DNA from 4 places in the Nostoc sp. DedVER02 genome. Region 2 is predicted to be linked to each of the others. Evidence: predicted binding sites of a transcription regulator. Region 2 holds the regulator's gene; each other region holds the start of a gene.
The links. The regulator NtcA, encoded in region 2, controls nitrogen genes in cyanobacteria. The targets are predictions, from matches to a motif close to TNTGTANNNNNNNNTACANA.
Positions count from the first base shown of each region.

Region 1: RMZ41_RS17980 (Glu/Leu/Phe/Val dehydrogenase) is a predicted target of NtcA. The motif match lies at 1,772-1,791, and genes of this name have one in related genera.
Region 3: RMZ41_RS26820 (DUF2605 domain-containing protein) is a predicted target of NtcA. The motif match lies at 1,323-1,342, and genes of this name have one in related genera.
Region 4: rpe (ribulose-phosphate 3-epimerase) is a predicted target of NtcA. The motif match lies at 1,526-1,545, and genes of this name have one in related genera.

Region 1 covers NZ_JAVRCP020000016.1:161,867-165,059, forward strand. Annotated here, with positions in the region: gene RMZ41_RS17975 (Gfo/Idh/MocA family oxidoreductase) at 1-285, shown strand, start outside; gene RMZ41_RS17980 (Glu/Leu/Phe/Val dehydrogenase) at 398-1,687, opposite strand; gene RMZ41_RS17985 (beta-ketoacyl-ACP synthase) at 1,914-3,071, opposite strand; gene RMZ41_RS17990 (peptidylprolyl isomerase) at 3,131-3,193, opposite strand, start outside.
Region 2 covers NZ_JAVRCP020000050.1:32,962-36,154, reverse strand. Annotated here, with positions in the region: gene RMZ41_RS28895 (DUF3084 domain-containing protein) at 1-1,455, opposite strand, end outside; gene ntcA (global nitrogen regulator NtcA) at 1,624-2,295, opposite strand; gene fabI (enoyl-ACP reductase FabI) at 2,676-3,193, shown strand, end outside.
Region 3 covers NZ_JAVRCP020000040.1:42,994-46,186, reverse strand. Annotated here, with positions in the region: gene thrS (threonine--tRNA ligase) at 1-846, opposite strand, end outside; gene RMZ41_RS26820 (DUF2605 domain-containing protein) at 1,448-1,768, shown strand; gene RMZ41_RS26815 (DUF2973 domain-containing protein) at 2,064-2,393, shown strand; partial or broken gene RMZ41_RS26810 (amylo-alpha-1,6-glucosidase) at 2,590-2,901, opposite strand.
Region 4 covers NZ_JAVRCP020000002.1:204,892-208,084, forward strand. Annotated here, with positions in the region: gene rpe (ribulose-phosphate 3-epimerase) at 792-1,499, opposite strand; gene RMZ41_RS04825 (S8 family serine peptidase) at 1,654-3,193, shown strand, end outside.

The DNA.
Region 1 (3,193 bases), on a different contig from region 2:
GAAACCCAAGAGCGTACTTTTGAGGCTCACGATCAAATAGCAGCTGAATTTACCTACTTCTCTGATTGTATTCTGCAAGATAAAAACCCTGAGCCATCTGGAACAGAAGGTTTAATTGATGTTTCTATCATTCAAGCTCTTTACCAATCAATTGAGACGGGTAAACCTGTGCAGATACAAACTAGCGCCAGGCATCAACGCCCTACTTCGGCTCAAGCTATTGAACTTCCTCCTGCTGAGAAGAAGCCAGACTTAATCCATGCTGCTTCACCTTCTGGTGAGTAGGGGCGCAATCTACAGCGTTTTTCAAGTAAATTAAGTACACAGGTACGGGGCACAGCAGTGCTGTGCCCTTAAGATCATCTGTACTTTACCAAATCGCTACATATTCCTAAATCTAAGGATAAAGACCTCTATCAATCAGCGCTTGGGCAACTCTACCCACCCCTAAAGTGTAAGCTGCTAATCTTAAAGAAATTTGCCGTTTTTTGGACTGTTGAATCACTCGCTGGTAGGCTTGTACCATTAAATGTTCCATTTCACGGTTAACGCGCTCTTCATCCCAAAATACGTAGGAAAGACCCTGCACCCACTCTAAATAACTGACTACCACACCGCCAGCATTCGCCAAGATATCCGGTAGCACTGTCACACCCCGCGCTTCTAAGGCCAAGTTAGCCTCAAGAGTAACCGGCCCGTTAGCTGCTTCTGCAACAATTTGCGCTTGCACCTGATTCACATTTTCTTCTGTAATCTGGTTTTCTAAAGCTGCTGGTATTAAGACATCGCAGGGTAAAGTTAATAAATCTGCATTGCTAATTGGTACAGATTCTGGGAAACCCATAATACTCTTACCATTTTCAGCAGCGTAGATTTTCAACGCGGGAATATCAAGACCAGCTTCGGAAAATATTCCGCCAGCGCCTGTTGAAACAGCGATAATTTTTGCGCCTGCTTGATGTAGTAATTCAGCTGCGGCACCACCGACATTACCAAAACCCTGAATGGCTACTCGCACTCCTACTAAAGATTTACCTCGATCTGCTAGCGCCTCACGTACAATAATCATTGTGCCGCGTCCAGTTGCCATTTCTCGCCCCAGCGAACCACCAATGGAAAGTGGTTTCCCAGTCACAACACCTGGTACAGCATGACCAACATTTACAGAGTAAGTGTCCATCATCCAAGCCATTTCACGGGCAGAAGTCCCCATGTCTGGCGCAGGAATATCTACGGAAGGGCCAATATCTTTAATTAATTCGCTGATATAACGGCGACTGATTCGCTCTAATTCGCCAACACTGTACCGTTTTGGATCTATGGGAATGCCACCCTTCCCACCACCATAAGGAATACCTAACAATGCACATTTCCAGGTCATCAGCATTGCTAAAGCCGATACTTCGCGCAATGTCACAGCCGGATGAAAACGAATTCCGCCTTTGTAGGGGCCTAAAACATCGGAGTGCTGTACCCTGTGTCCAGCAAGAACCTGTATTTCACCGTCATCTAGTTTCACGGGAATGGAAACTGTGACAACTTTACGCGGATGGCTGAGAATTTCCAGCAAACCCTGATTTAAATTTAATTCTTTAGCTGCTGCTTCTAAGTAGCTACAGGCTTGGTCAAAAGGACATATATGTGCCGGAGAAGCAGGTTCTAGCGGTAGTGGTGATTTTGAAATCATAAAACTTTCTCCTAATCACGGTATCTTTACGAACCGGATATCATTCTGTAACTAGCTTATCCTTTTTTTTGAAAAAATAAAAATTTTGTATTTTTTGTTACAGTTTTATTTTTGACGTTCTGCTAAAGAGCAAAGAGTTATTTTTTAAACGCATAGGCGCTTCGCCTTCCCGCAGGGTAGGGGCGCAGAGGGAAGCGCAGAGTTACGCAAAGAATTAGTTACAAACTTATGCAAAGCTGTATTTAGCTAAGGCGATCGCAACATTCTGTCCGCCAAAGCCAAAACTTAAACATAAGACTTGGTTAAGTTTACTGAGGTGTGCTGCTGTAACAATATCTAAATCAAATTCTGGCTGCTGCAATCCTACACAAGGCGGTAATATTTGATGCTTTAATGCCATGAGAGAAAAAGCTACGCCTAATGCTCCAGATGCTCCGAGTGTATGGCCTGTGCTTCCTTTAGTAGAACTAATTGCTACACCTTGAGGAAATAAATGCTGGATTACCATACTCTCCATCTGGTCATTTAGCTGGGTTGCTGTACCATGAGCATGAATGTAATCGATATCGCTTGGTGATAAACAACTACGTTCTAGACATTGTTTGATAGCTGCGATCGCACTTTTCCCTTCAGGTTCCGGTGAATTACTATGATATGCGTCGTTAGTTAAGCTGAAACCGAGAATTTCACCATACACTTTTGCTTGACGCTGTTTTGCCAACTCTGCGGATTCTAAGACAAATACAGCTGCGCCTTCGCCTAACACTAAGCCTTCGCGGTGTAAATCAAAAGGATAAGCCCCAGTTTTTGCCAAAGCACCCATCTGCTGAAACCCAGCTAAAGTTAAGGGTGTAATTGGTGCTTCTACTGCACCTGCGATCGCTCGTTGACATTGCCCAGTTTGTATCAGTAAAGCTGCTTGGGCAATAGACCAAATTCCAGTTGCACAAGCTGACATCGGTGCTAAAACTATTCCAGATGCACCGATTTGTCGCGCGGCTGCGATCGCATTGATATGAGGTAGTATATCTAGCCAATTTCCTAAAGAAGAAACAGGTAAATTTGCCGCTTCTTCAGACATTTGTCGCGCTAGCCTCTCCCAAGATGCTTGATAAGAGCGACTCGATCCAATAACTACAGCACAATCTGCTAAAGGTGGAACTAACCCAGCATCTTGTAAAGCAGAATTAACAACCATTTGAGTTAACATTGTCAACTCAGATGGTTGTTGAGAAATCAAACCTAGAGGAAGTGGTTTCAGTTCTGGAAATGGTTGATGTAACCTAATTCCAGATTTACCTGCTAGCAAATTTTGCCAACTATCTTTTAGATTTCCACCCAAAGCGGAAATTAAACCAATACCAGTAACACAAACTTTAACCAATTTAAATTTTGGAAGTGAGCAATCTTTTGTTATTCAAACATTAGATTCTTCATTTTGTCTTACTGCGCTGGTGCTTTTAGATTTTCAGCCCCTTGGGTGACTCTAGCAGAGTCAATGCGATC
Region 2 (3,193 bases):
CACTAATTTTACTCTCAATGGCCCGGCTGTGTAAGTGTCTTCTGCTGCGATCGCTTTAATCTCTAAGGGTTGATTGTACTGTCTTAATTGGGCGACAAAGCGCAGAAAAGTTCCCTCTACTTGGACATCTTCGACAATTCCGGCGTTACGGGCCCGAAATTGGGAAGCAGAAATTAGTATTTCTAGCCGTTGCTGTAACTGATAGGATGTCATGGTTTTGGAATCAGCACTAGTTGTAGCTAGCACTGCACCTCCCGAAAAAACCAATTGATTTCGGGCTGTATCAGCAAAAAACTCTATCTGCTTCTCTCCCCTGACGTAATTACCAGCTGAGAAAATTCTTACCACGTATTCTTGACCATCGCTAATCTGCTTGCTCAATTGGTCAATCCTATCTTCAGTCACACGCAGTAGCTCTACATTGGCAGGATTCGCCCCAGGCTCACTTAATCCGAGGTTGGCGTTGCGGTTGGCCTCTTGTAAAAGTTGTACCACTGCCTGACGAGCAGCAGCCGGTTGGTTAACACGAATTACAGCAGCAGACAGAACTTGACCGCGAATTAAGGCCAGTTTACCTAGACGTAGATCGCGGTAGGACTGATAATATTTTTCTAGCCTTGCAACTTCGAGTTCTAGTTGCTCTTGTTGCGCTTCTAATTCTTTGAGGCGCGATTCCCGTTTGGCAATCACTTGCTCTCGTGCTGCAACTTCTACATTCCGCTTTTGAATCAATTGATCGAGTTGGCCAATTTTGCGATCGCGCACTTCTATGGCTTCTTGACGGTTAGCGAGTTCGCGATCGCGTTTTTCAATCGCTGTTTTGGCTTCGTCAATGGCTTTTTTCGCTTCAGCGTAGAGTCGTTGTCGTTCTGTCTTCAATAGTTCAACTGCCGCCTGTAGCTCTTTTCTCTGAGTGGAAACGCTTTGCAACTCATTTATAGCCTTTTGGTACTGAGTTACAACTTGTCCTAGCTGGCCTTGAGTGCGTTGCAGTTGAGTTTGAGTTTGGGCTTGTTGACTAATGGTGCGGTTCAACTGAGCTTGTGTTTGGAGTTGTTTGGTATTCGCCGCTTGCAAAGATTGATTAATTGCCTGCAAGTCTTGTTGTGCTTTTGCTTGGGCAATTCTGGCTTGATTTAGCTCGCCTTCTACCTGGCTTTTCTGAGTTTCTGCGGTCTTTAACTGTTCCCGCTTCTGTCTGAGGTCTGTTTGAATATCTTCTAATTCAAAAACTCCCTTTCGCAAGCCTTCGTCGGCAGCGAATAAAATTCCTAATGTTGATGCTGAAATCAAACCGCCCGTAAAAATAGTTACCACGACAGCAGTATTTTTCGGACGAAGGTTAAAAAGTGAGAGGCGAGCTTTGCCAACTCGTGTGCCGATGCGATCGCCCACGGTGGCAATTACGCCTCCCAGAATTAAAATTGCTGCGATGAGGATGTATCCGGTGGTCATCTTTAGCTACCGAAATCCTTCCAGATACAGCCTACTACTTTTAAGCATTGTCTGGAAAGAAATGGAAATTGGCAATAGCTGAAATTACTCAATTTTAGATTTACCTCTAGCTATTAGTGTCATCTTTCAAAATAAAACACGCGCCGATTCCCCTTTCTTCCATTGATTTTATGTGAATTGCCTACTTAAGGTAACAGGTTTATGCACAGTAATCTTCTTTTTGTGGATAGAAATCATCTTTTTCTCACGCAAATCCCCTAGTAGCCTAGTAACGGTAACACGGGTTGAACCAATTGCTTCTGCGATCGCCTGATGAGATAACTTCAGATCGATAGTGATCCCATCAGCACAAGGAACGCCAAAATCCCGACAAAGAATTAACAAAAAACTCACCAACCTGGAACCCATATCTCGGTGAGCGAGAGTTTCAATCATCATCTCTGTTTGTAAAATGCGCGAAGACAGACCCCGCAGCATTAACATTGATAATTCTGGATTTTCCTTGAGTGCTTGCTCCACTTGTTCAATTGGGGCTGACAGTAATTCCACAGGCGTAAATGCAACCGAATGGTAAAACCTATCCGACTTATTTCCTGTCAGCAATGACAAAACACCAAAAACACTATTTTCCCGAAGCAATGCTACTGTTATTTCCTCTCCTGCCTCGTACACCCTAGAAAGTTTAACAGCACCTTTCAAAAGAAAATAAACTCGTTCGGCAGGATCGCCAGGAAAAAAGATCGTTTTATTGCGTTCAAACGTTTCCACAACTGGCGGAAACGCCCCGGTCGCCATCTGACGAAATACATTTGCTAGGGCTTTATCTTGTGTCACGATCATCTCCCTTCCCCTACCCAATGCCGGAAAAACAAAAACTAATTACCTAAGAATACACCCGAAAAATGAATAAAGCACCGTCAACCTTTCTGTACTTTCCTATACTCAAACAAATCACTTCATAACTGTTTGTTTATAATGATACATAATTGTTGATCCTTTCAGCTACTACTTGTTGATAAGTAGTTCCAATAGCTGTATTAAAAAGGGTTTTTTAAAGAACAAATAAAGATATCTTGAGAAAATCTTTAGGAAAAATCAAGAATTTTGTCACAGCAAACACCCTTCTCAATATTCATTTTTGCAAATCCTGTATAAAACAAAGACAAAACGTGCCTCAGATTCTAGTATGCTCCTAATGATCGATCGCATTAACAATTTCTATGCTGAATCTGACTGGAAAAAATGCTCTTGTTACAGGTATTGCCAATAACCGCTCGATCGCCTGGGGCATCGCCCAACAGCTGCATAAAGCCGGAGCAAACCTGGGTATTACCTATCTGCCAGATGAACGCGGCAAGATGGAGAAAAAAGTCGCGGAGTTGGTAGAACCCCTCAACCCAAGCTTATTTCTTCCCTGTAATGTCCAAGATGAGGAACAGATTCAATCTACCTTTGAGACAATCCGCGAGCAATGGGGGAAGTTAGACATCCTCATCCATTGTTTGGCTTTTGCCAGCAAAGACGATTTGAGTGGAGATTTTAGCCAAACCTCTCGTTCTGGCTTCAACACTGCCTTAGAAATCAGTACCTACTCGCTGGTGCAGTTAAGTGGTGCAGCTAAACCTTTGATGACAGAGGGAGGAAGTATCGTCACCTTGACATATTTAGGCGGTGTTAGAGCAATCCCTAACTACAACGTTATGGGAGTTGCCAAGGCGGGACTAGAAATGAGTGTGCG
Region 3 (3,193 bases), on a different contig from region 2:
GGGGAACATGTCTTCTTTATATTTTTGCCAATGTCCAGAGGTTTTAAATAAATCTACTCTGGCAATATGAGGTGTTACTACAGATAAATAACCCCGTTTTACCTGTTCTTGCTTGAGGAAATCTTCTAAAGTACTCCGTAACAGAGTGCCTTTGGGTGTCCACAAAGGCAAACCCGGCCCCACTAAATCAGAGAATACAAATAATCCCAGTTCCTTACCCAGTTTCCGGTGATCTCGCCGTAGCGCTTCTTCTTTGCGTCGCTTGTATTCAGCAAGTTGTTCTGGACTTTCCCAAGCGGTGGCGTAAATGCGTTGTAATTGGGCTTTAGTTTCATCTCCACGCCAATAAGCGCCCGCAACACTTTCTAATTCAATTGCTTTCGGGTTTAGTTCACTGATATTTTCCAGATGAGGCCCCGCACACAAATCCCACCATTCATTCCCCAGGTGGTAAATGGTGATTGGTTCGTTTTTGATATCTCCCAGAATTTCTAGCTTGTAAGGTTCCTTAATTTCCTGAATCCGGCGTGCGGCTTCTTCGCGGCTGACTTCTTCCCGAATTACTGGCAATTTACGATTGATAATTTTCGCCATCTCTTTCTTAATGGCTTTGAGATCGTTTTCGCTAAATGGTTCTGGACTGTCGAAGTCATAATAAAAACCGTTTTCTATCCAAGGGCCGATTGTAACTTGCGCCTTGGGAAACAGCTTTTGTACCGCCATTGCCATTACATGGGAAGCAGTGTGGCGAATCTTTTTTAAGTTCTCCGATTCGCTGGTACGCGGTAAATACATTTTTTCAACTTGTTCTGACTGTTGTGATTGATTTGATGAATTTGGCGACATTGGCTGCTGAACCGTTGGCGAGGTGATTACAAAAGGTGATTTATCTAAATCTGTAGGCTTACTCAACTATAACGACTTTGGTTTTTGCCAGTTTAGCTTTATCTTCAACTACCGAATTAATTTCTCACCAAAATAAATTTAATCAGTTATGTGACTTACACAAAAAATAACCAAAACCCTTATTCTCTGGTAGGAGCAATTCATGAATTGCCCCTACGCTGTATAGTTGTGCGTAAGTCCTAAGTTAGCTGAGTAGGAAATTCATCATTCCAGGCGTAGGCGTAGCCCGTCGTAGACATCGCTAAATTATCTTATGAAAAACTCCACCCACAAGGGGCATAGGGAAGCAGGGGGAGAAAGAACTAATTCCCAATGCCCAATTCCCAATTCCCAATTCCCGCTACCTCCCATCCGATATATATAGATGCCTCTCCAAAGGAACTGTACAAACCCTGTAGCAAGACTTTATAATAAATTCTGTGTTATTTGTTACAAATATTTATGTTTTTTGAAAAAATAAGATTGTAATAAATAAAAATAATGTTAAGAAACGTAAATAACGTTAATATTAGTAAGAAAGTTGGAAATATCCCTATCATTTATGTCAGACTCAAATTTACCAGGGACTGAGTTGCTGAAAACGGTTTTAGAACCCCTGCTAGAAGATTTTCAGCATTGGTTTACGCGATCGCGCCATTTACTCGAAACTGAGCAGCTATCATTTATGAGTGACCAAGAACAATCTGATTTGCTCTTACGTGTTAAACAAGCGCAAGAAGAACTAAGTACGGCAAAAATGCTATTTGCTGCTACCGATAAAAAAGTCGGGATTGATATGGCAACATTAATGCCTTGGCATCAATTAGTAACAGAATGCTGGAATGTTGCAATGCGCTTTCGTCAAGGGCGTGAGTCTAATTAGACGGGAGTATCTATTAAATTTCCGTAGACTATTTAGCAATGTCTAACAACACGATATTAAATCAGTCATTAAAGAGATAGTACAAAAAGCTTAATAATGTCTTAACATTATCTGGATTAACAAAATAATGTATCCTATGCTACCGTAAGTGAAATAACGGTTGACAAATAGCTTCATATAAATGTAAGCGCGCAAAAGTGCGTCAGATACTCGTCCTAACTGTGACTTACAGTATCGGTGAAACAAAGCGTTACAAAATAAAGTTTTAAAAATTGCTGTTCTGGAGGAAAATCAAATGTTACACCTACTTTACATTATTGCTTTTACAATCCTTGCATTTATGGCTGTTGGCAACCTAATTCGTAACCTGATCATGTTCAGTTTTGATCGGGAGCGAACTTATCCAACGAATTCCTCACCAATAAATAATCAAGGCAACAACGGTTATTATTCATCAAAAAAACAATTTGTACCCCATCCAGAGTTATTAGATAACGCAGGCAATTTGATTAAAGAGCCACTTTTGGTAATGCGTTCTATTAACGTTGAAGATGCTCGTCAACATCTTGATGCACTTTACGAAGCGTCTCCAGGACGTAAGAGTGAAAATTCTGAAGAAGCATAATAAATATAAAGTAGAGACGCGATTAATCGCGTCTTTTTGGATGTGAATAATTGTTGTTTTTACATCCTCAATTTTTTTAGCATAAATTTATTACCATCCTTGAATTTGAAGCAACGGCTCAATTTTGACATTATGCCGTCGAGCGATCGCATCAATCATAAAATAGGGAGTAGATCGTTCCCCCTCCCCAATCTTTCTATGCTGCAATAACTACCCGCAAATTGCCCCGTTTTTTCGCAACACGGCAAGCAGTGGTAGTCTCAGAAGGCTCAAATTCTAAATCAAGGATGGTGGGGCCGACTCGCAAATTATGAAATGATAGACGAATAATCGATTCTGGCAAAGCAGAGTCAATTATTCGCAAGCAGTTATTTTGAGCATCAGGCACCAAGTTAACCATCATTTGCAGTAGTTAAAAGACACTACCAGTAGCCCAAGCTTGGGGAGTGCAAGCAACAGGATACTGTACAGGGGCATTATCGCCATTTCGTTTGTAGCCGCAGAAGAGTAGTTTGACATGTCGCTAGCAATACCAGGGTTTATTTGGAGATTTGCGAGTTTAACATCAAGTTTGGGAAGCCGTAATCAGCTAATCCCGCTCAAATAGAGGAGAAAACCAAGGTAACCCAGCTGAATTAGTTGTTGAACTTTCTCAGTATCCAAACAAAATATAAATATATACTATACTCAGCAAAAATGCGAAAACTCCCACTTTTATTGGTTAAGCTAGCATTTATTCACTAAACTATTATACGATTTTGTTTAAAATATCTTTGGCGTGGGATTAGACAAATTTATGA
Region 4 (3,193 bases), on a different contig from region 2:
TGTGGAGTCAATTAAAAACAATTTGGAATCAATAGGTTCTGCCCTAAACTTGATTGAATATCTGAAAGCCTGCCATGCTAATTTAAAATTTATAGCATGGTAGGTTTTCTATAGGAGTCATTAATTTTATATTTAAAAAAATCTGGCAAAATGGCAAATAAATACTGACGAAATTGGTAAACTAATAACAACTACAACATTAACTTAAATAGAGGTGATTACCGACAAGTAAGTTAATTAAAAAACTAAAATCAATGATTAGTTCTGACTATGAAATAAATCAAAATGATTACAAAACTAGTCAGGATTTCATGGAGTAAATAACTCCTATACCAAGACCAACTAAGCAACCGTTACTATCGGTGGTTCTTTTTCTGAGGAAGTCTGAGCAAAGTAAATTTGGGGAGGTGGATTCCCCCAATCCAGATTTTACACACCTTTCATCGACTGCAGACGATGTAAGTAAAGCTTATAAAACTTTCTATCCTGTGGTTGGTGTTGCTTTATTAACTAAAGCAAACGCTTAACACCAATAATAGGAGCGGAAACAGAAAAGTTACGGTTAAATCGTTGTCGTGGCTGGTAGAACTAATAGGTAATACGCTTCTCTTTCGATTATTGTAATCCTAGTCCTCCCAACTTGGATTACCTCTGCTTTCTAAATTTTTAATTTATTTAGTAAAAACTGGAAGTTCTTTAAGTTTTGAATTTCCAGTTTTTTTATATGCAAATAAAAATAGGGTGCGCTAATTGCTCACCCTATTTTTTAAAATGGTTAATCTAAAAATGAATTAAACTTTTGCTAATTCTGGGGCGGGACGCTTGCTGTTGCGAATTGATGTAATAGCCTCAGCATAATCCTTAGCGTTAAATACAGCTGAACCAGCGACAATTGCATTAGCTCCCGCTTCTAAAACTTGCCAGGTATTATTTGCCTTCAGTCCTCCATCCACTTCAATCCAAGGGTCAAGACCGCGTTCGTCACACATTTGACGCAGCTTGCGGATTTTGGGTAACACACCAGGGATAAAGCTTTGACCACCAAAACCAGGGTTGACGCTCATAATTAGTACTAAATCGCATAAATCTAGAACGTATTCAATTAGCTCTAGAGGGCTACCAGGATTAAGTACAACTCCAGCTTTCTTACCAAGCTCTTTAATTTGCCCCAAGGTACGGTGTAGATGCGGAGAAGCATTATGTTCGCAGTGTACGGAGATAATATCAGCACCCGCCTTAGCAAATCCTTCTACATACTTTTCTGGTTCCACAATCATCAAGTGGACATCCAGAGGCTTGGTTGTAACCGGACGAATCGCCTCCACAATCAGAGGGCCTATCGTAATATTAGGTACAAAACGACCATCCATTACATCAACATGAATCCAATCTGCTCCGGCCGCGTCTACAGCGCGAATTTCATCACCCAGACGGCTAAAATCGGCTGATAGGATAGATGGAGAAATTACAATGGGCTTTTGAGATAGGTTTTGGGTCATGGCTAGTGGGTTTTTAAGCGTCCTCGTCTGTAAGCATTGTAACAAAACATTGAGCAAGACTCATAACTTTGATCCCAGTCTTTTTGCACGAGTAGAGAGCAGAGAGAGAATAATAACTCTTGACCAATGACAAATGACAAATGACAAATAACAAATGACTAAAAAACTAACCTGGATAATTTGGGGATTAAGTGCTTCTTGTCTGAGTGCGCCGGTAATTGCTTCGGCTTTAGAATCTGCTTTGGGAACTAACGGTATTGATGCTCTGAAGCTACACCAAGCTCCTTATAATTTAATCGGTCGTAAGATTGCTATTGGTCAAGTGGAAATTGGTCGTCCGGGAATGTTTGGGTGGGATAAAGCGGTGTCTAAAAATCGCGCCATATCTTTAGCGGGAGTATTCTTACGCAATGGGCCAGCTAAGTCTAATAGCGGTGTTGACCCTCACGCCTACAATGTTGCTGGTGTGATGGTAAGTCAAGACAAAGCTTTGCCAGGAATTGCTCCAGGAGCAAGATTGTATTCGTCTGCCGTGGGTTCTACTAAAAGCATGGGTCAGCCAGAAGAGTGTTTATCCGCCCAGCACATAGCGCTACAAAATGGTGGCGATGTCCGTGCGATTAATTTTAGTTTTGGTGAACCTCTGAGCCGCGACCCTAGACCAGAGGCTATTTTAGACGGCAATGCTTTACTAACTTTATGTGTTGACTGGTCTAGCCGGGTTCATGATGTTTTGTATGCGATCGCAGGCAATCAAGGTAAAGGCGGTATTCCTATTCCTACAGATAATTTTAACGGAGTGAACGTGGCTTTTTCATCCCGCCGAGGGGGAGTTTTTAACAAAGTAGATGTGGCTAATCTGGCGGGTGCTAACCAAGGAGTGAGTGGAAGACTAGCTGGGAGGGAATTTGATATTGGTGGCCGTCGCGCTATCAATTTAGTCGCTCCTGGGAATAATATTCCTTTGCTCAATCCAGATGGCAAATTGAACAAGGTTACAGGTACTAGTTTTGCTGCGCCTCAAGTTACGGCTACTGTCGCTCTATTACAAGAATTTTCTGACCGACAAATACGGACAAAACAACCCAACTGGAGCATCGATTCTCGGCATCATGAAGTAATGAAAGCCATATTGCTGAATTCAGCAGACAAAATCCAAGATAGCGGTGATGGCTTACGCTTGGGAATGAGCCGGACGCTAATTGATAAACAAAATCAAAGCTGGCTAGATTCTGATGCTTATAAAGATCCAAAAATTCCTTTGGATGCTCAAATGGGAGCGGGTCATTTAAATGCATTTCGCGCTTATCAGCAATTTAGTGCTGGTCAATGGCAGCCATCAGCTACGGTTCCGGCTATTGGTTGGGATTATCGCCAAGTTAATGTGGGAGCGTCTATTGACTATGCATTAGCTAAACCTTTAAAACAGGGAAGTTTTGTTGCTGTCACCCTGAGTTGGGATCGATTAGTGGAACTCAACGATAAAAATAAAAACCAGCAATATGATGTGGGCGAAAATTTCCGCGATCGCGGTTTAAATAATCTCGACCTATACTTAGTAAAAGCTGATGCTCAAAATTCAAATGCTGGTGCTGTTTGCTCCTCAATTAGCCAAATTGATAGTATAGAACATATTTTCTGCCCCGTTCCTGCTAATGGCAATTACAAAATCCGTGTCCAGTTTCGTCAAAAGA